4 regions of the Rhizobium phaseoli genome follow, and region 4 is predicted to be linked to each of the others. Evidence: predicted binding sites of a transcription regulator. Region 4 holds the regulator's gene; each other region holds the start of a gene.
The links. Region 4 encodes LexA, which represses DNA repair genes until DNA is damaged. Its sites were predicted from a motif close to TGTTCNNNNTGTGTTCNG; they were not measured.
Positions count from the first base shown of each region.

Region 1 (5,224 bases), 1.1 Mb from region 4:
CGTCTACGTGCTCGAAGTCAATCCGCGCGCCTCGCGCACCGTGCCCTTCGTCGCCAAGACCATCGGCGCGCCGATCGCCAAGATCGCTGCCCGCGTCATGGCCGGCGAGAAGCTCGATGCGACCTTCGCCGCCTATGGCGAAAAGCCCGATCCGCGGAAGCTGACGCACATCGCCGTCAAGGAAGCCGTCTTCCCCTTCGCCCGTTTCCCCGGCGTCGACACGCTGCTCGGCCCGGAAATGCGCTCGACCGGTGAAGTCATTGGTCTCGATACCGATTTCGCGCTGGCCTTCGCCAAGTCGCAGCTCGGCGCCGGCGTCGAGCTGCCGCGTGACGGCACGGTCTTCGTCTCCGTGCGCGACGAGGACAAGTCGCGCGTGCTGCCGGCGATCCGCATCCTCGTTGAACAGGGCTTCAAGGTGCTGGCGACCGGCGGCACCGCCCGCTTCCTCGGCGAAAACGGCATCACCGCCACCAAGATCAACAAGGTGCTCGAAGGCCGTCCGCATATCGAGGACGCGATCCGCAACCGCCAGGTCCAGCTCGTCATCAACACCACCGACGGCAACAAGGCGATCTCGGATTCCAAGTCGCTGCGCCGCGCGACGCTGATGCAGAAGGTGCCCTATTACACGACGATGGCCGGCGCCGAGGCCGCCGCCCAGGCAATCAAGGCGCTGAAGGCCGGCAATCTCGAAGTGCGGCCGCTGCAGAGCTACTTCGCCTGAGATTGAAGCAATTCAAGCAAATCTGCGCCCGCGGCTTTGCCTCCGGAATTGCGGAAAAAACAAAGAACAGCGTCACCGCTCGATGAGCGGTGACGCGACTTCAAGCGGAATCCATTTATCCGGCTGACGTCATAAGCACCTGAATTTCCGACATATCCTGACGAAAGCGCGCCATCTCCTCCGCCTTCAACCGCTCGTCGGGAATGCGCAGCAGATAGGATGGATGCACCGTCACGAAGAGCGTGCGCCCTCCTTCAATTGCCATTGCCTTGCCTCTGACGTCCTGCAGGCGCCCTTTCACATCCGTCAGCGCCGCAAGCGCCGTCGCCCCCATGGCGACGATCAGCTTCGGCTCGACGAGCGCCAATTCCAGATCGAGCCACCAGCGGCAATGCTTCACTTCGCCCATAGTGGGCTTCTGGTGGATGCGCCGCTTGCCGCGCGGCTCGTATTTGAAATGCTTGACTGAGTTGGTGACGTAGACCATCGAACGGTCGATGCCCGCCTCCGCCATGACCTGATCGAAAAGCCGGCCGGCCGGGCCGACGAAGGGGCGTCCTGCAATATCCTCCTGATCGCCCGGCTGCTCGCCGACGAACATCACCGCCGCATCGCGCGGCCCCTCGCCGAACACGGTTTGAGTGGCGTTGGCGTGAAGCGGACAACGGGTGCAGACGGAGGCTTGCGCGCGCAGCGCCTCCAGCGTGCCGGCCGGCGCTTCGGGTTCTGTGGGAAGATTGCGCGCAGCCTGCTGCAGCCGGTCGTGAAAGGGCAGCGAGCGCGTTGCCTCCCTTGCCGCCATCTCCCGCACCTTGCTTTCGGCCGATGCGATCAAGCCAGGAATGAGATCGGCTTCCGGCAGGTTCTTCCAGTATTTTTTCGGCATTTCCGCCTGCATCGCCTTCAGCTTCACCCGAGCCGGATTGAAGATGCTGGCGTAATAGGTGCGCCAGAGCTCATCGGTTACGTCGGTAAGATTGGGCTTCTCGCAGGGTTCGTCGCTGATCGTCAGCCGCTCGCCATCCCAGGCGGCCGACCCCTTGGGCGTGGCGATCAACCAGTCCATGTCTGTGAAACGCCGCTGGAAGAAGGGTGCCGTGCGCCTGATGATGTGGTGGTCGGGCTCGAACCAGGCGATGAATTTCCGCCGCCCCGCGGAAATCGCGCCGACCTCCTTGAAGCGGACGAAGGCCGTCATCTTGTGCGCGTCGCGATGCACGTTTTTCGCCATCAGCCGGGCACGCACGACATCCTGGTCGGAGGTCACCTCGAGCAGCTGCCGGTCCAGCTGCAGCCGCCAGAGCAGGCGGTAAAGCAGCGCAAACCGCGCCGGATCGGAGTGACAGAGGACCGTCTCGGCAAGCTCGATGAAGGCGGGCGGCACGGTCATCGGCTTGCGTGATGCCGCCGGCGCCGGCGGCATGGCGTCGCGCTGAAAGGAAAGATCGGCCTCCGCGCTTTTCTCGCGCCAGTCGATCTCGTCGGGCACGATGCCGGCGGCCGCCAAGGCGCGTGCGGCATCGCGCCATTCGCCAAGCTCTCCGCGTCCTGCGAGCACAACCCGGCGCATCACAGCAACGACAATTGTTCGGGCTGCGGCTCGAACATGGCGCGGAGGTCCGGCCTGTCGATCAGCCGGCGCGGCGACCAGCCTTCGGCGCAAATGAAGGATTGGACCTTCTTGATCGAAACGCCGAGCCGAGAGAGATCGTCGAGCCGCAGGCGGCGAAAGCGGCGCGCCGAAACGATTGCCTTGACGGTCTTGGTGCCGAGACCCGGCACACGCAGCAGCCGCTCGCGCTCGGCCCTGTTGATATCGACGGGAAATTCGCTCCGGTTGGCCAGCGCCCAGGCAAGCTTCGGGTCGAGGTTCAGATCGAGCATGCCGCCCGTCTGGTTCGCGGTGATCTCGTCGATGCCGAAGCCGTAGAACCGATAGAGCCAGTCGGCCTGATAAAGCCGGTGCTCGCGCATCAGCGGCGGCTTGATCAGCGGCAGATTTTTGGAGGCATCCGGGATCGGGCTGAAGGCCGAATAATAGACGCGCTTGAGGCCGTAGCTGCTGTAAAGCCTGCCGCTGGTCGCCAGAATCGTCGCATCACTCGCGCCATCGGCACCGACGATCATCTGCGTGCTCTGGCCGGCCGGAATGAAGCGCTGGCGTTTTTTGCTCTTCAGCGTCGGTTCGGCGGCAGCCTCGATCTTCAGTCTCAGCTCGCCCATTGACCGCCGGATATTGGCCGGTTTCTTCTCCGGCGCGAAGCGGGTGATGCCGGTGTCCGTCGGCAGTTCGATATTGAGCGACAGGCGGTCGGCATAAAGCCCCGCCTCCTCGATCAGCCGCGGCGATGCCTCGGGGATCGATTTCAGATGGATATAGCCACGAAAATTATGGGTGACCCGCAATTCGCGGACGATACGAACCATCTCTTCCATCGTGTAATCGGACGAGCGAATGATGCCGGAGGAAAGAAAGAGACCTTCGATGTAATTGCGGCGATAGAATTCCAGCGTCAGCCAGATCACCTCTTCAGGCGTGAAGCGCGCCCGTTCGACATTGCTCGACGAGCGATTGACGCAATAAGCGCAGTCGTAGATGCAGAAGTTCGTCAGCAGGATCTTCAGGAGCGAAATGCACCGGCCATCCGGCGCATAGGCATGGCAGATGCCCGATCCCTCGGTTGAGCCAAGCCCGCCGCTTGTGCTCGAATCGCGTTTCACCGTGCCGCTGGAAGCGCAGGAAGCGTCATATTTGGCGGCGTCGGAAAGAATGGCCAAGCGTTCTGCGAGCGACTTCTTCATCCATATGTTCACTATATGTTCCAATGACGGAAGTCAATCCGGCTACTCCCGCCTCTTCCCTTTTTCCGGCGCAGCATCCGTTTTCGCAGGGCACGCGTTGGGTTTATGCGAATTTTCTGGAAATCGGCCTTGGCGATCTGCTATAAGCACGTAACTAGGATTGTGGCACGGTTCCGAAGCTCCCCTTCGGGACCTGTTTTCTTTTGTGTGTACCCGACTGCGCGGAGCAAGGGCCGGCGGCCACAGGGAATGAAGGACAGAAAAATGGTTGATAAGGTACCGATGACACAGGGTGGTTTCGTCAAGCTGCAGGAAGAGCTGCGCTGGCGTCAGCAGGAGGAGCGCCCGCGAATCATCGAGGCGATCGCCGAAGCCCGTGCTCATGGCGACCTTTCCGAAAACGCCGAATACCACGCCGCCAAGGAAGCCCAGAGCCACAATGAAGGCCGCATCACCGAGCTGGAAGACCTGACGGCGCGCGCCGAGGTCATCGACCTCACGAAGATGTCCGGCGACAAGATCAAGTTCGGCGCCAAGGTGAAGCTCGTCGACGAGGACACCGAGGAAGAAAAGACCTATCAGATCGTCGGCGACCAGGAAGCCGACGTCAAGGCCGGCCGCATCTCCATCTCCTCACCGATCGCCCGTGCACTGATCGGCAAGGAAGTCGGCGATTCCATCGAGGTCAATGCCCCCGGCGGCTCCAAGGCCTACGAAATCCTCCAGGTTTCCTGGGGCTGATCGCCCGCCAGACATGAGATCCATCCTTGCCTGATATGCGTGACGTCGAGATCATCGCGCCCAATTTCAAGCGCCGGCTCTCCGGCGTCACGTCGACCATCGTCCAGCTCATCCCATGCCAGATCCGGCTCGGCATCCGGATCGCAACCCTCGGCCCCGGCCTGCCGGAAGGCCTGCCGAAACTGAGATGGTCACAGCTCCCTGGTCTGTGGCGCAGGCCGGCGCGTCGGCGCCATCGCGTCTGGCACGCCCGCCGCAACAATGAGATGGCCGTTGGCATCCTGCTCCGCCATTTCCTGCGCATGCCGCTGAAGCTCATCTTCACCTCGGCCGCGCAGCGCCGCCACACCGCCTACACGAAATGGCTGATCCGCCGCATGGACGCGGTGATCGCAACCAGCGACCGTTCCGGCTCCTTCCTCGAAGTTCCCCATACCGTCATCCAGCACGGCGTCGATCTGTCCCTTTTCCACCCGCCGGAAACGGCGGAGGACGGCATCGCCGCGACGGGTCTGCCCGGCCGCTATCTGGTCGGCTGCTTCGGCCGTGTGCGCCATCAGAAGGGCACCGATCTCTTCGTCAAGGCGATGATCGAACTCTTGCCGCGGCACCCTGAATGGACGGCCGTCGTCTCCGGCCGGGTAACGGCGGAGCACGTGGCCTTCGGCGACAAGCTGAAGGCCGATGTCAAGGCCGCAGGGCTTGCCGACAGGATCCTCTTCCTCGGCGAAGTGCCCGATATCAAAGTCTGGTATCGCCGCCTGACGCTCTATGTCGCCCCTTCCCGCAACGAAGGCTTCGGCCTGACGCCGCTTGAAGCCATGGCCTCGCGCACGGCGGTGGTGGCCTCGGATGCCGGCGCCTACGCCGAACTCATCGCCGAAGGCGAGACCGGCTCGGTCGTCACCGCCGGCGACGGCGAGGCGCTGACCCGGGCGATTGCCCCCTATATAG
Region 1 covers NZ_CP013532.1:3,176,213-3,181,436, forward strand. The annotation lists gene carB (carbamoyl-phosphate synthase large subunit) at 1-727, shown strand, start outside; gene AMC88_RS15360 (UdgX family uracil-DNA binding protein) at 843-2,297, opposite strand; gene AMC88_RS15365 (putative DNA modification/repair radical SAM protein) at 2,297-3,529, opposite strand; gene greA (transcription elongation factor GreA) at 3,794-4,270, shown strand; gene AMC88_RS15375 (glycosyltransferase family 4 protein) at 4,297-5,224, shown strand, end outside.
Region 1: a site for LexA is predicted at 3,535-3,552, ahead of AMC88_RS15365 (putative DNA modification/repair radical SAM protein). Genes of this name have one in related genera too.

Region 2 (5,224 bases), 1.6 Mb from region 4:
CGCGGTGTGCGGGACATCGACGAGGACGACCCAGGTGGCGTTGACGCCGGGAACGGCGAAGGGATAGACGACGCGATCGAAGGGATCGAGGCCGTCATAGGTCAGGTTCCTGACGAGGCCGGGCTCCTTGTTCGACAGCGCCGCCTTGACGACGTCGGCGCCTTGGCCGTCATATTGCTTGGTCATCAGGTCAGGGATCGGCGCGACGATCCAGTTGCCGGCCTGCGACAGCAGCGTCACGCGGCCGGAGCCGAAAGGATGCAGCGCCTGCAGCTTGTCGGTGAGCGACTTCAGCGAAATGTCGACGCCGGCGAGACCGATCATCTTGCCGCCCGCCGTGACGGGATAGGCGATCGAGGTCAAGAGCGTCGGGACATCGGTTCCCTCGGCAAGGTACGGCGTGGTGATCGCGCCCTTGCCGCTGTCGGCGGCGAGCTTCCACCATTCGGCGGTATAATCATTGTCGAAGGTCGAGTACTGGACGCCGCCATCCTTGGTCTTCGACCAGTAGGGCGTGAAGGCGCCGTTCTTGTTCGTGCCTTCGTCATTATTGTTGGCGATCTCGGTGGTCTTGCCGTCGAGCGCGCCAAGCTGCTCGCAGAACCAGCTGCCGAAGGCGAAGGCGTTTTGCTCGAGATTGGCTTTCAGCACATTGATCATGCCCTTGCGGTCGAGCGATTTGCCCTCATGGCCGCGGCCGATCACGCCCGACATGGTGCGTGCGGCACTGGCGAGTTCGCCAACATTGGCGGCGATTTCATTGGCGATCGATTTTGCCTCGAGATTGGCCTGATCCATCGTCAGCGTCTGGACGCGATCGCGCGTCTGGCCGATGAGGAAAAAGTTCGAGACGATGAGAACAAGCGCGATGGCGATGCCGGTGATGACGAGAAGTTTCGCCGCAAGCGATTTCATGCGAAAAATAAACATGGGGTCCTCGGGCAAGGATACGCCGAACGGGCATTCTCCGGCGCAGGAGCGAAGGCATCGCCCCGTCATGGAGCAGCCGCCTGCAGCGGCGCGCGTCTTTCAAGACGCCACGGGACGCTGCAGCACTTTGAATTGGCGGCCGGCTGCAAGAACGAAGGGCGCCGGCGACCACGAGGAAGATCGCCGGAAATACCTTAAATTTGAATGAAACTCGAATGGTCAAGACAAGGAAAACCGCAGAAATCCCCTCAAAACTAAAGGGTTTATTCGGCGGCTTCGCAAAGAGACAGAATCTACATTCTGTCCGCGACGTCCTGGCTTAACGGGATCGAAGGCTGCGCCCCCGCCTTGAGGCATGCGAGCGAGCCGGCGACGGCCGCGCGACGCAGCGCCGAGGCAAAATCGAGGCCTTCGTCGAGGCTGGCGGTAAAGTAACCGCAGAAGGTATCGCCCGCACCGACAGTATCGACAGGTTCGATTTTCAGGCCTTGCGCCCGGGAAATGACGCCGTCGCGGATGGCGATGACACCATCGCCGCCGAGCGTGACGATCAGCGTCTGGCCGGTCTCCTGATGCAGGCGGTGAAGGGCCGCCTCGCGCGCTTCGGCGTCCATGCCATCCTGCCCGGCGAGCCGCTCGAACTCGGTCTCATTGGCAATGACGATATCGGCCAGGCGCCCGAGACGCCGCGCATCGGGAGTAAGCGGCGCCAGGTTGAGGATGCTGGTGACGCCCCTGACGCGGGCAGCCGAGAGCGCGCGCTCGACGGCGTCAACAGGCACTTCGAGCTGCAGCATCAGAATGTCGCCTTCACTCATCTTGCCGACCGCCGTCTCGGCATCGGCAGCCGTCACCAGGCCGTTGGCGCCGGGCACCACGGCGATCATGTTCTCGCCATCGCCGCCGACCAGGATCAGCGCCGTGCCGGTGGGACCGTCGACATGTTTGACGAGGGAGAGGTCGGTTCCGGCATCATCGAGCAGGGCGAGCGCATCGGCGGCAAAACCATCCTTGCCGACGGCGCCGGCCATATGCACATAGCGGCCAGCGCGGCGGGCTGCCAGCGCCTGATTGGCGCCCTTGCCGCCGGCGGCCGTGGTGAAGCCATTGCCGGCCACCGTCTCGCCGGGCTTCGGCAGGCGGTCCGTCGTGGCGATGAGATCCATGTTGATGGACCCGAAAACTGTGATCATGAGGATGTCCCGTCCTTTGGAACATGCGGGCGACGGCATGCTCCAACTCTTATCTGAAATGCGGGGCAGACACTGCCCGAAGCGGTCACTCCTCGTCAACCACCCGAAGCTTGAGAAGACCGGTGCGGCTTTCCACCGATTTGGCCGGGGTCTCCTCGTCACGGGCGGGCCTCACATCGCCGCCGGCCTCGAATTCCAGCGCTTCGATCTTGGCGCCGCGCCTAGTGAGCTTGTCGGCCGATGTGACGACCATGTCGATATCCTTCTGCGCCATGGCGAAATGGCCCTGCAGCTTGCGCACCCGCTCGTCGAGACGGCCGAGATCGTCCATCAGCAGCGCCACCTCGCCCTGGATCACATGCGCCTGCGCCCGCATGCGCTGGTCCTTCAGCACGGCCTGGATGACCTGGATCGACAGCATCAGCAGCGACGGCGAGACGATGACGATGCGCGCCCGGTGCGCCTTCTGCACCACCGGCTCGAAATTTTCGTGGAGCTCGGCAAAGATCGATTCGGACGGCACGAAGAGAAAGGCGGTATCCTGGGTTTCACCCTGGATCAGATATTTCTCGGCAATATCGCGGATATGGATCTCCATGTCGCGGCGGAACTGCTGGCCGGCGAGCTTGGCGGCCTCGGGGCTGCCGGCGTCGCGGATGGCGTTCCAGGCTTCGAGCGGGAATTTCGCGTCGATGACGAGCGGCGGCGCGCCGTTCGGCATACGGATCGTGCAGTCCGGCCGCGAGCCGTTCGACAGCGTCTGCTGGAAGGCGTAGGCGCCCATCGGCAGGCCGTCGGCGACGATCGTCTCCATCCGCGACTGGCCGAAGGCGCCGCGCGTCTGCTTGTTGGAAAGTATCGCCTGCAGCCCGACCACGTCCTTGGCGAGCGTCTGGATATTGTTCTGCGCCGCGTCGATCACCGCCAGCCGCTCCTGCAGCCGCTGCAGGTTTTCATGCGTCGATTTGGTCTGTTCGGTGATCGTCGAGCTCATGCGCTGCGACATGCCGTCGAGTCGTTGGTTGATCGCCTGATTGAGTTCGCTCTGCCGCGCGCCGAAGACCTCGGCCATCGCCGTGATCCGGCCCTGCATCTCCGCCTGGATCTTCAGAAGCTCGGCCATGCGCATCGCACTTTCCCTGGCGCGCAGATCCGCCTCCTCCGCCTGTTCGCGGCGAAGGCCGGCCGCACGCAGGAAAAGCACGATCACCAGCAGGATGAGGGCTGCAAGAACGCCGCCGGCCAGCGCCAGCATGGCCGGGCTGATCGAGGCGACGGAAGCTGAAAGCGATTCGGAAGCGACGGTCATGGCGCAACCATAACAGAAGATGCGGCAATATATAGATCAAAACGTGAACGAAGTCGGCAATCCTCAATATCCTGCGATGCCCGCCGGGCCTTGCTGGTCAACGCAGAAAATCGCAGCCGGATTAACGATTGCTCAACCATATTCGCCAAAATCTGTGGCGCAGAATTCCCTCCCGCGCCGTTGCGCCAAAGACAGAGATCTCAATGACATCCCAGCAGACCGACAGTGCGCTGAAACAGCGTCTCGATTTCATCGAACTGGATGAGGCGGCGCGCAAGTCGATGCGGGACCTTCGCCCGGTTATATCAGAGCTGGTCGGCGGCGCCCTCGATAAATTCTACGCCAAGATTGCCAGGACTCCCGCTGTCTCGAGCTTTTTCACGGACAAGAGTCAGGTCGCTCATGCCAAGAAGCGGCAGCAGGATCATTGGGCCAATCTTGCAGGTGGTAGCTTCGACGAAAGCTATGTCGATGGCGTAACGGCGGTCGGCCGCACCCATGCCCGCATCGGGCTGGAGCCGCGCTGGTATATCGGCGGCTATGCCCTCGTCATGTCCGAGCTCGTCAAGGGTATTATGGAGAAGCAGTGGCCTTCGGTCTTCGCGCGCCAGCAGGGCAGGCAACTGGCCGAGAAGCTGTCCGCCGTCATCAAATCAGCCATGCTCGACATGGATTATTCCATCTCGGTCTATCTCGAGACGCTGGAAGCCAAGCGCCGTGCGCTGGAAGAGGAGCGCGCCAAGGCGCAATCCGACCAGGCCATCGCGCTGGAGCAGCTGCGCCGCGGCCTGGAAGCACTGTCGAATGGCGACCTCGAAGCCACTCTGCCCTCCGATCTACCGGGTGATTTCAGGCAGATGGCCGAGGATTACAACCGCGCCGTCAGCGCCCTTCGCCAATCCTTCGCATCCGTGCGCGACACGTCGGGCCAGATCATGAGCGGCGCCGACGTCATTTCCAACGCGACCAACGACCTGGCGCTGCGCACCGCACAGCAGGCGGCCGGCGTCGAGGAGAGCTCGGCGGCCCTGCAGCAGCTTTCCGTCAGCGTCGGTCAGACCGCCGCCAACGCCGAAAAGGCGTCCGACGCCGTGCGTGAGACGCAGCAGAAGGCGAAGAATTCCGGTGAACTCGTCACCAGCGCCGTCTCGGCGATGGCCGGCATCGAAAAATCCTCGACCGAAATTTCCAAGATCATCGGCGTCATCGACGAGATCGCCTTCCAGACCAATCTCTTGGCGCTGAACGCCGGCGTCGAAGCGGCGCGTGCCGGCGATGCCGGCAAGGGCTTTGCCGTCGTCGCCCAGGAAGTCCGCCAGCTCGCCCAGCGCACGGCCGAAGCCGCCAAAGAGATCAAGAACCTGATCTCGCAGAGCTCGACCCAGGTCAACGAGGGTGTGGGCATCGTCTCCAGCACCGGCGAGGCGCTGAACGACATGATCAGCCGCATCGATATCATCAACCGCTTCGTCGCCGATATCGCCGCTGCCGCCCGCGACCAGGCCACCGGCGTCAATGAGGTCAGCGTCGCGATCCGCAGCATGGGCGAAATCACCCAGCAGAATTCCGGCATGGTCGAACACACCTCGGCGGAAACCCGCCGCCTCACCGATGAGGTGGAGAAGCTGATCGAGCTGCTGCGGCGCTTCCGCGCCCGGCCGGAGGGCCGTCCCGTCGCCGCCACCCGCCGGGCGGCGTGAGGCAAATATGGCAAAATTCCGGGCGGGGATGCAAAAAAGCGTCTTCCCCGCCTGCCGGATAATTCCATAGTGGGAAAAGATGGGTTATGGGA
Region 2 covers NZ_CP013532.1:457,633-462,856, forward strand. The annotation lists gene AMC88_RS02215 (methyl-accepting chemotaxis protein) at 1-930, opposite strand, end outside; gene AMC88_RS02220 (ribokinase) at 1,224-2,123, opposite strand; gene AMC88_RS02225 (DNA recombination protein RmuC) at 2,209-3,432, opposite strand; gene AMC88_RS02230 (globin-coupled sensor protein) at 3,636-5,132, shown strand.
Region 2: a site for LexA is predicted at 3,465-3,482, ahead of AMC88_RS02225 (DNA recombination protein RmuC). Genes of this name have one in related genera too.

Region 3 (5,224 bases), 2.1 Mb from region 4:
CCCGGTCCGTGGGGTAGACAAGGATCGACATGCCGTCCTGCAGATCAAGGCGACAGCCGACGACCAGCCGTAGGCCGGTGGCACGAGACGCCTCGAGCGCCCGCACGATGCCAGCGAGCGAATTGCGGTCGACTATGCCAAGCGCCTCGATTCCCAGTTCCTTTGCCGTCGCAAACAGCTCTTCCGCCGAGGATGCACCTCTGAGGAAGCTGAAATGGGTCGTGACATGGAGTTCGGCATATCTCATGCGAAGATTCCATGGATGAACCAGCGATGCGAGCCGGTATCGAGATCGACGCCGTCGCCTGAGCGGTAAATCCAGTAGCGCTCGCCGCTCTCGTCCTCGACTGTGAAATAGTCGCGGACGGCAGCCCATTCCGACGTTCGTTGCCACCATTCTCCGAAGATGCGCTCCGGTCCGTCCGCCCGCTTCACACGCCGCCGTTTGCCACGCCAGGTAAACCAGACGGGCGGATGGTCAGGCAGCAGAGCCATGACTTCGATCAGTTCGGGACGGTCCATCAGGCGGACCGGACGTGGCCAGGTCATCGGCCAGTTTTGTCCAATCACGGCGGCCACGGGCGATACGCGTTGGATCGATCGCTCCGGGACATCGCTGGCGACCGGTGCCACGCGATAGATGCGATAGGTTCCTCGGTTGCCGAGGACATCGACGAAAGCACCGACATCGACCGCGGCATCTTCTACCAGGCTGGAAGCAATTTGCTTGTCCTCGAGTGGCTCGACCATGGTTGCGGCGAGACTGAGTTTCTCGATGCCGAACCCGGGATCGATCTTCTCGACGCGATCACGCAGCAGCTTCGTCAGCCAGGCAACGTCGCGCACCGGCTTTGCTGTCCCCGCCCGGAGTGCCTGGATCGTGTTGTCGACGCGGTGGACGATCAGGTCCGTGCGGCGGACGCCCAGCCCTTTTGCCTGGAGTTCCAGACAGAGCTTCGCTACCAGCCGCGCGATGTATTTTCCGATGGTCTCGGCTGCACCAATCGGCTCGGCGAAGGCACGGTGGACTTCGATGATCTCGGGACAACGGATCGGATCAATCGGCTCGGCGACCCGACCGAACATCTGGTCAAGGCGGCGACCGATCTCAGGACCAAAGCGAAGGGCCAATGGCGCACGCGGTGTCGCAGCCAGCTCACCGACGGTTTGGAATCCAAGCGTACGCAGACTGATCACCGTCTCGGAACTGAGCCGCAGCGACGAGAGCGGAAGCCGAGCAACTGCCTCGGCCGTTTTCCCTGGTGGAACGACCCTCGTCTCGACCGTCATTGATCGCGCCAGCCCGTATGCGGCTCCCCAGGTATCGGCGACGACCCCGCGAGCCGGCAGACCCCGTGCACGAAAGCGGTTCACGAGACAGGACAGCATCAACTCTTCGCCGCCCCGAAGATGATCGGCTCCTTCGGTGTCCATGACGATCCCGTCCGGTGGATCGATTGCCACGATCGGCGAATATTGGGACAGCGCCCAAAGCGTCAGGCGTTCGAGGGCAGCACGATCACCGGCGGGATCGTCATGGACTATATTGAGGCCCTGTATCAAGGCCTGTGCTTTGGCGGCCGCCATGCCAACGTGCAAGCCAAGCCTGCCGGCGTTTGCGTCGACAGCGGATAGCCATCGTTTCGAGCCGCTCCTGGCGACAACGACCAGCGGACCGTTAACCGGTATGGATGGATCGGCGCGTCTGATCCGATCCGTCGCCAGCGTCGGAAAGAAGACTGATACGACCCTGGGCATCGCATGCACCTATTTCGAAATCTGCGCTTTCACCTGCCTTGACCCTGATCAGCTCGGCCAACCATCGGGCTCGCCCAACGCCCGGAACTGGAAGTGGCTCGGACGGCAGAACCGATATCCTCCATCGCGTTGCCGCTGCCGTCGGGTGTCCGAAATCCCCCGCCTCGGTCTGCCGTCGCCATCGTCGGATAATCAGACCGATAGTGCCGGAACCCTCCGCCGCCAGCTGGAGACGGCGCGAAATCACCATCGGTAGGCGCACCGTTTCGGCGACGACCGCGCCCAGTCCCCGGAACCGCAAGGCCTCCTCGAAGGCTTCGAGGACATATTCCTCTTTGACCGCTTCGACATAGATGACGCGATCCGGGTGCAGGCCGACCTGGGCCAATGCGGGAGCGAACAGGTCCGGACGAGCCAGACACCAGACGACCATGCCCTTCGTCCGGGCCGCGATCCCAGCAACAAAGAGCGCAGCTGCGGCCCCATCAACTGCCCCTGCTCCGCCTCCCGCAAACTCGTGGACCGCGCCATGGGCCAACCCGCCACCCGGAAGGCGTTCGTCGATTTCGGTCACCCCGAATGGAAGGACCGACTTGGATCGCGCGACCGCCCCTTCGAGGTGCTGAATGCGGTCCCGAAGATCGGAGATAATTGGGTTTGCGGCGATCTGCGCCATTCGGGGCCTTTACCAAAAGCGGGTTTCCATCTCGTTCAAAAGCGAGTATGTTCCCTATTTGTTCCTTAGCGGAACATGAGTCAATGCAGATGTAAAGGCGAATGGGCGCGTGAGCTGCAACCTCGTCGGCGCTATTGGACCGGAAGGACGAATGGATTCAATTGACTACCGAAGGCTCGTCCCACGGCTCCGAAATGTCATCGATAAGAAAAAATACCTATAGAGAACCACTCGCGCCCTTTCCTGAAATCTTGTCGATGCCGATGCAAGGCACGGGAGAAAAGTCGATGACGGAGAACGTGATCTCATCTGACGAGAGCCTGCGGAGATTGCAGGGTATCCCCTTCGGCGTCGCTGCCGACGAACTGCGCATAACCGCTATTGGGGCCAAAATCGAATTCGCGAAAAGCGAACTGCAGACGGTCCAGACCTATATTGACGTCGTCTACGCGGGAAGGATCGCTGTGACAACGGATGATGGCAGCGAGCTACCTGTCGACACGCTTGCGCATCTCGGCAGTGTGCTTTCCAACTACGAGCATTCGTTGTTCGATCAGATCGCGCAGCTTGAATACGACCAGGAGAAGCTGCTCTTCCCGCCAGATGAAGACGAGCGATGCGACGATAACGAGGTTCCGGATAATCAAGACGTCTGAATAATTCCTCAGGGCACGCGACACTCCGATCATGGCGATCAGCGTTAAGCCTTCCTCTACCCATGGCTGCTAAACACCGACACAACACGCGTTGCGCCATTAACGGGGATAAAATGCAGCACCTTACGAAAGCAAGCGCTCTTGTCATCGCGCTCACGCTCCTGGCCACTCCCGGTCTTTCCCTGGGCGGCCAAAAGGCAGGCGGTCGCGACGAGACCGCGCGAAATGGACTGATTTTCAATCTGGCCTTCCACACCGCAAGGATCGACGACAAATGTCATGTGCTTTCCGTCAAAGAGCGTCGGAAAGTTGATGAGACGCTCGATGACCTAGAATCTTCCAATAAACTCGGCGTTCTCAAGCAGCCATTGCTGAGTGGTCGCAGCCTATACAAGCCAAGCTGCGCAGATACGGATTGGGTTCGTGATTGGCGGAATTACGCAAAAACCGGCTATTTGCGCGAGAAGTAAGCCAACAAAGAACGCGGGAAGGACATCGTCCTGCCTGAGCACTGGAACGGCGACGAGACCGAGGAAGTCGCATCGGTGACTCGCGTTTCGAATGCAATGAAATGCAGAGTCGACCTGACAGCACGCGAATTTCACCAAATCAAGGACAAGCGATGAAACATGCATCGTCTGTAGTTTCTTTCGTGATGGGTGCCATGATAGCGGCTTTCGGCGCTGCTGATGCAGCCATCGCGGCACCCGAACGAATAGGCTGTTATGGCGACAACTGGGGTCCCACACTTGCGATGCTCGAGCCGACCCCCAACGGCCCGATGACATTCAAAACTATACGCTGCCTACCGATCCCGGAGAGCTGGCCGCGGATACTTCCGCCCTTCCTTTCCCCGAACGGCGATTTTGTGGCCGCCTTCGGTTTCACGAAAGGCTTGTGGCTCGGGGACGTGACGCGAGGCGGCCGCTCCCACATAATCAAGGGAAACCTGCCGGGAGACCTTTTTTTAAGGACAGCACCATTCGCATGGCTTGATGACTCGTCCGGGGTTATGGGAGCTAAACGTGATGCGGCGATGCCAGGTGGCATCGCCGTCGCCCACATGCGGCCATATCTCTTCGCCTTGGATGGCTCTGAGATAAAGCTGCCCGAACTCGTTCATCCGAACGGTCCACTCGAGGAGCTTCACTGGGTTGGCGGTTCGGGGCTGGCGCTTGCCGCGTTCGGAACCAGGGAAAACTCCTACAAGACAAAGCATGAGGATCACAAGCCGACACTCACCCTGGTCGACGCACTTAACGGAACGATCCTGCAATCGGTCGAAAAGCTAAGCATTCCGGAACTGATCGATCAGAGAAGCTTGGAGGCCGTCACATCTCGGATCGATGCATCCGGCAAGGCACATATACTGATTGCCTGGGCACCCGGCAAATGGCTGCTCTGGGTTCAGGGGCAACCGCCGCGCGTCGTTCCTATCGCATCGACTACTCGGTCGACGCCGTTCGCACTGTCGAGCGATGCCTCAAGCGTTTTGATAATGGGCAATCTTAGCGCGACAGGGTCGATCTGCGAATTTGGAGACCCGTGTCCACCACCGACACCGCAATCCGGAACAATTGCCGAGTTGACGGACGTTTCAACAGGCCAGGTGAAATGGACGCTTTCCGGCACCGCGTCGTACTTCTCCCACAGCGTGGTTCCGGGCGTCAGCCCGGACGGACGCTATGGCTTGATTTCGCTGCCAGATGAAAATGGCACTGCGATTGCACTGATCTCGATGGACACGGGCAAAGTAATTCAGAAGTTTGAACAACCAGGTTGGGGGCCGATAAGGTTGTCGTTTTCGTTGGACAACAAGTTCGCGGTCATCGCCGCAGGCACAACGATGGCCACTTTCGCGATCGATCAATGAACGCCAATTAGAAGCTTACCGAGGCCAGGGCGAAACCTTCCTCTGCCGTGATGGCTCCGTCAGCGCCAGCGAGCGCTCTTGGGAGTTTGAGGGGTCGGTGTCTGGAGCAGTTGATATGCAGCGGGCAAGTTCGTCGATCTGTTCGTGTCTTTCGTTTACGGCCGCGCTCGCACGATGAAGTCGTCCCCATTCAAAATCTCAACATCAGGTCGTAAGCCATTGAAAAATGATTCGTTTCGAGTCGGAACGAATCACCTCCTC
Region 3 covers NZ_CP013532.1:4,152,470-4,157,693, forward strand. The annotation lists gene AMC88_RS19900 (error-prone DNA polymerase) at 1-247, opposite strand, end outside; gene AMC88_RS19905 (Y-family DNA polymerase) at 244-1,758, opposite strand; gene AMC88_RS19910 (ImuA family protein) at 1,679-2,434, opposite strand; gene AMC88_RS19915 (hypothetical protein) at 2,722-3,090, shown strand; gene AMC88_RS19920 (hypothetical protein) at 3,204-3,560, shown strand; gene AMC88_RS19925 (WD40 repeat domain-containing protein) at 3,713-4,963, shown strand.
Region 3: a site for LexA is predicted at 2,483-2,500, ahead of AMC88_RS19910 (ImuA family protein). Genes of this name have one in related genera too.

Region 4 (5,224 bases):
GCGAGATCGGCAATCGTCGAATCCTCGGTCTCGCCGGAGCGGTGGGACATGACGGCGGTGTAGGCCGCCTTGTGCGCCGTATTGACCGCATCGAGCGTTTCCGTCAGCGAACCGATCTGGTTGACCTTGACCAGGATCGAGTTGGCGACACCCATGCGGATGCCGTCGCGAAGACGGGCGGAGTTGGTGACGAAGAGATCGTCGCCGACGAGCTGGATCTTCTTGCCGGCCAGATCGGTCAGTGCCTTCCAGCCGTCCCAGTCGTCTTCGGCCATGCCGTCCTCGATCGAGATGATTGGGTACTTGGCGGCGAGTTCGGCCAGATATTCGGCCATGGCGCCCGATTCGAGCGTGCGACCTTCACCTTCGAGGACGTATTTGCCGTCCTTGAAGAATTCCGTCGAGGCGCAGTCGAGGCCGAGGTAAATATCCTCACCCGGCTTGTAGCCGGCTTTCTCAACCGACTTGACGATGAAGTCCAGGGCTTCCGAAGCGCTCTTCAGGCCCGGTGCGAAACCGCCTTCGTCGCCGACATTGGTGTTGTGGCCCTGGGCTGCAAGTTCCTTGCGCAGCGTATGGAAGACTTCCGACCCCATGCGCACGGCTTCGGCGATCGTATCGGCGCCGACCGGCAGGATCATGAATTCCTGGAAGTCGATCGGATTGTCGGCATGGGCGCCGCCATTGATGATGTTCATCATCGGCACCGGCAAGAGGCTCGCCGAAGCGCCGCCGACATAACGGTAGAGCGGCAGGCCGGAGGCCTGGGCGGCCGCCTTGGCGACGGCAAGCGACACGCCGAGGATAGCGTTGGCGCCGAGACGCGACTTGTTCGGCGTGCCGTCCAGTTCGATCATGATGTTGTCGATCTGGATCTGGTTTTCGGCGTCGATACCGCCGATCGCGTCGAAGATCTCGGTGTTGGCGGCCTCGACCGCCTTCTCGACGCCCTTGCCAAGGTAGCGCTTGCCGCCGTCGCGCAGCTCGACCGCCTCATGAGCGCCGGTCGAAGCGCCCGAGGGAACGGCCGCGCGGCCCATGCTGCCGTCTTCGAGATAGACATCGACTTCGACGGTGGGGTTGCCACGGCTATCGAGAATCTCGCGGGCGATGATATCGGTGATTGCAGTCATGGGTTCTTCCTGCTCGGTGGGTGATCAATCGTTCGAAGCCTGTCATAATCGAAGGCGTGCAAATTACAATGCCGCAATTTCCAGCCTTCGAACCGGCGTCCCGACGTGGCCTAAACGACGATCATGTCAACCTGTTGAACGTCAGGCCTTGGCGACCGCGTCAAATGCAAGCAATTTCTCAAGCAGCCGCGGCATGTCTTTGAGATAGACCATGTTCGGGCCGTCGGACGGTGCGTTGTCTGGGTCCTGGTGGGTTTCGAGGAAGACGCCGGCAATACCCGTCGCCACGGCTGCGCGCGCCAGCGTCTCTACGAATTCGCGCTGACCGCCCGAGGATTCGCCCTGCCCGCCGGGCTGGGCGACGGAATGGGTCGCATCGAAAATGACCGGCGCGCCCATCGCCGCCATGATCGGCAGCGAGCGCATGTCGGAAACCAGCGTATTGTAGCCGAAGGAGGCGCCGCGCTCGCACAGCAGCACGTTGGCATTGCCGCTGGCATTGAGCTTCTTCAGGACGTTCTTCATATCCCAGGGGGCGAGGAACTGGCCCTTCTTGACGTTGACGACGCGGCCGGTCTTGGCGGCGGCGATCAGAAGATCCGTCTGGCGGCAGAGGAAGGCGGGGATCTGCAGAACGTCGATCACCTCAGCCACCTCGGCGCATTGCTCGGCCGTGTGGACGTCGGTCAGGACGGGAAAGCCGAATTCCTTCTTCAGGTCGGCGAAGACCTCCATGCCCTTTTCAAGCCCGATGCCGCGCTCGGCCGAGAGCGAGGTGCGGTTCGCCTTGTCGAAAGAACTCTTATAAACGAGGCCGATGCCGAGTTTTGCGCAGAGCTCCTTCAGCGTGCCGGCGACCATGAAGGCGTGATCGCGGCTCTCCATCTGGCAGGGGCCGGCAATCAGCGACAGGCGGCCGGTATTGGAAAAGGTGACCTGGCCTTCGCCTTCGCCGATCTTGACCTCGGAATTGGTATCAGTGCTCATCGTGGTTCCTCGAAGGCAAAAAGCGCGCCCTGCCCGGGCGTGGGCTTCACCAGAATGCGATTGTTCTTGCGTGTGTATGTCACTCCGTTAGCAGCCAAATGCGCTTCTGTCACGGCAAGATCGGCGACGTTGAAAAGGATTGCCTGACCGCGCAGGCCACGATCGGCAGCGGAAACGACAAGCTCGAAATAAGCCTCCAGCCCTTCCGGCGTCATCAGGCTGATCTTGGCATTCGAGGCCGCGATCTCCACGCCGAAACCGGTTTTCTCTACTGCCGTTTGCCCGACCGCAAGACCAACGAAGGCGGAAAATGCCGCCGGGTCCGGCGTACAAACCGCGATTTCGGCAATGCCAGTCACGCCATTGGCATGTGTCTCCAGCGCGGCGCGATCGGCGGGGAAGGCATTGATGCGCTGACAGGTAAAGAGAAAGAAGTCGGGAGCGCGCAGATCTCCTGAGAAGGCCAGTTTGAAGCTGCCGACGCTTTCCGAACCGTCCGGCATCCGCAGCGGCCTGCTGAACTGCAACATCTCGCCGGCACTCGCGCCGCTGCCGACGAATCGCCGATGATCGAGGCCGGCATCCTCGGTGAGAAAGGCCAGCGCCGAAAGTCCCTCCTCGCCGCAGCGGAAGCGGAAGGCGCGATTGCGGGCGATGAAGACATTGCCCTGGCGGGCCGCTGTCTCGCTCTCCTCGACGCTCGCCACCCCGAGCGGCTCGATATAGGTCTTGTCTGCGAAGAAGACGCAGGCATTCTCCGTTCCGAAGGGATGACGCGCATCGGCGGCGACGGTGAAGCCGAGTTTGCCTAGCCTTTCGCGCGCCAGCTCGATATCGACGACCGGGAGTACGACGTGATCCAGCGGATGCGGCTTAGCGGAATGTGCGCTCATGATATCCCTCCTGACACGTCAAGAGATGTGCGACAGCACTCCCCCCAATGCAAGACATGTGTGCCAATCCGGCGAATGAAAATAAAAATCTCAACGAGTTGGTGCGAAGTTTTACGGAAATTTAGCTACTTGCGGAACACATATGGAACATATAGTGTCTGTTCTGGATTTGTTTCAATCACGGGGTCTGACGTCGATGCTCACGCGCAAACAACAGGAGCTTCTCCTATTCATTCATGAGCGCATGAAGGAATCGGGCGTTCCCCCCTCTTTCGACGAGATGAAGGATGCCCTGGATCTCGCCTCGAAATCCGGCATCCATCGTCTGATCACGGCGCTCGAGGAACGCGGTTTCATTCGCCGCCTACCGAACCGGGCCCGGGCGCTGGAGGTGATCAAGCTGCCGGAAGCCTATAGCCCCAGTCTTCAGCCGCGCCGCGGTTTTTCGCCGAGCGTCATCGAAGGCAGCCTCGGCAAGCCCCCGGCGGTCGCCGCCCCCGCTGCCGCAAAGCCGATTGCCGACAACGGCAACTCCGTCTCCGTGCCGGTCATGGGCAGGATTGCCGCCGGTGTTCCGATCTCGGCAATCCAGAACAATACGCACGACATCGTCGTCCCTGCAGATATGCTCGGCTCGGGCGAGCATTACGCGCTGGAGGTCAAGGGCGATTCGATGATTGACGCCGGTATCTTCGACGGCGACACAGTGATCATCCGCAACGGCAGTACCGCAAGTCCCGGCGATATCGTCGTTGCCCTCGTCGACGACGAGGAAGCGACGCTGAAGCGCTTTCGCCGCAAGGGTGCCTCGATTGCCCTCGAAGCCGCCAACCCGGCTTACGAGACCCGCATTTTCGGACCCGACCGAGTCAAGGTGCAGGGCAAGTTGGTCGGCCTCATTCGCCGTTATCACTGACAGCAGACGGGGCGGCTTCGGTAAAACTGTCCTTGCGCCAATCATAGGCGCGATGGCGCATCCATGGACGTGATAAGGCGTCGAATGCGGTTGCAATCTCGTGTCCCGTCTGCACAAAACGCAATTCGACGGAACCGGTCCTGCGCAGCGTCTCGCCGGTGAAGAGGGTCGCACCCGATCGGCAACGGTCGAAACGCAGGCGCACGGAGGTCACAACGATCTCGCCGGCGTCGCAGGCCGGGCCGAGATAGGCGGCATTGTCGATGACCGCGACGACATGGCCATTGCCGAGCCTGGCGATACACCAGGCTTTCTTGACGCAGGAAAACCGATTTGCCTCACCGCCGGCTGCGGCGGCCACCATTGCCGTCCTCGCTTCATTCTGCTGATCGCGCGAAAGCTTGACGCGGCGGTCCTCGCCCTGCGGCGGGATGGCAGGGCCATCCAGCATTTTCGGCGGGTGATGCGTCGGCAGGACCAGCGCTCTCTGCCACTGGTCAAAGATGAAGTCCGGCGGGTTTTCGCGGTTTGAAGCCATTGCCGTCGCCGCGACGAGCCCTACGAGACCACCATCCTCGGAAATCACCAGATCCGGCGGCGGGGATCCCGGCAGAATGAGCAGGATGAGCGTCGCAACGGCGAGGATCGATGTGCCGGCGTGGCGTAACCGGGTGCGAAGCAGCGTCAGCAGCAGAAAGCCTGCCACGGCCACGACGAAATACCAGCCGGGCAAGCGGCCGAAGCCGATATCACCGCCCCAGCCGGACACCGTCTTGGCAACCGCGATCACCAGATCGAGGCCGAAGCCGACCACCGTCCAGAGCGGAGCGTCCAGACCGAACGGCATGAGCAACATGGCCAGCAGCCCGGCCGGCATGACGATGAAAGAGATGATCGGCATCGTCGCAAGATTTGCCGGCAGACCATAAGCGGTCAGTCGATGAAAATGCTCGATCGAAAACAGCGCCGTCGAAAATCCGCCGATCAGCGAAGTCAGGAAGACGCCGCCGAAGAAACCGGCGACCGCCGCAACCGGCCGCAGGAGCGGCAGCTTCAGCAACGGGTTTTCCCGGATGCGCCGGTCCTTCCATAGCTGATAACCCGATACCAGCGCCAAAGTCGCGGCAAAGGACATCTGAAAGCTTGGCCCCAAGACCTCGGAGGGTGAAATGGCGATGATGACCAGCGCCGAGAGAACGACATTGCGCAGGCTGATCGACGGCCGATCGAAGAAGACGGCAATCAGCATGATCGCCATCATGATGAAGGCGCGTTCGGCCGAGACGCCGAATCCC
Region 4 covers NZ_CP013532.1:2,049,435-2,054,658, reverse strand. The annotation lists gene eno (phosphopyruvate hydratase) at 1-1,133, opposite strand, end outside; gene kdsA (3-deoxy-8-phosphooctulonate synthase) at 1,275-2,120, opposite strand; gene AMC88_RS10065 (VOC family protein) at 2,117-3,013, opposite strand; gene lexA (transcriptional repressor LexA) at 3,210-3,929, shown strand; gene AMC88_RS10055 (ComEC/Rec2 family competence protein) at 3,910-5,224, opposite strand, start outside.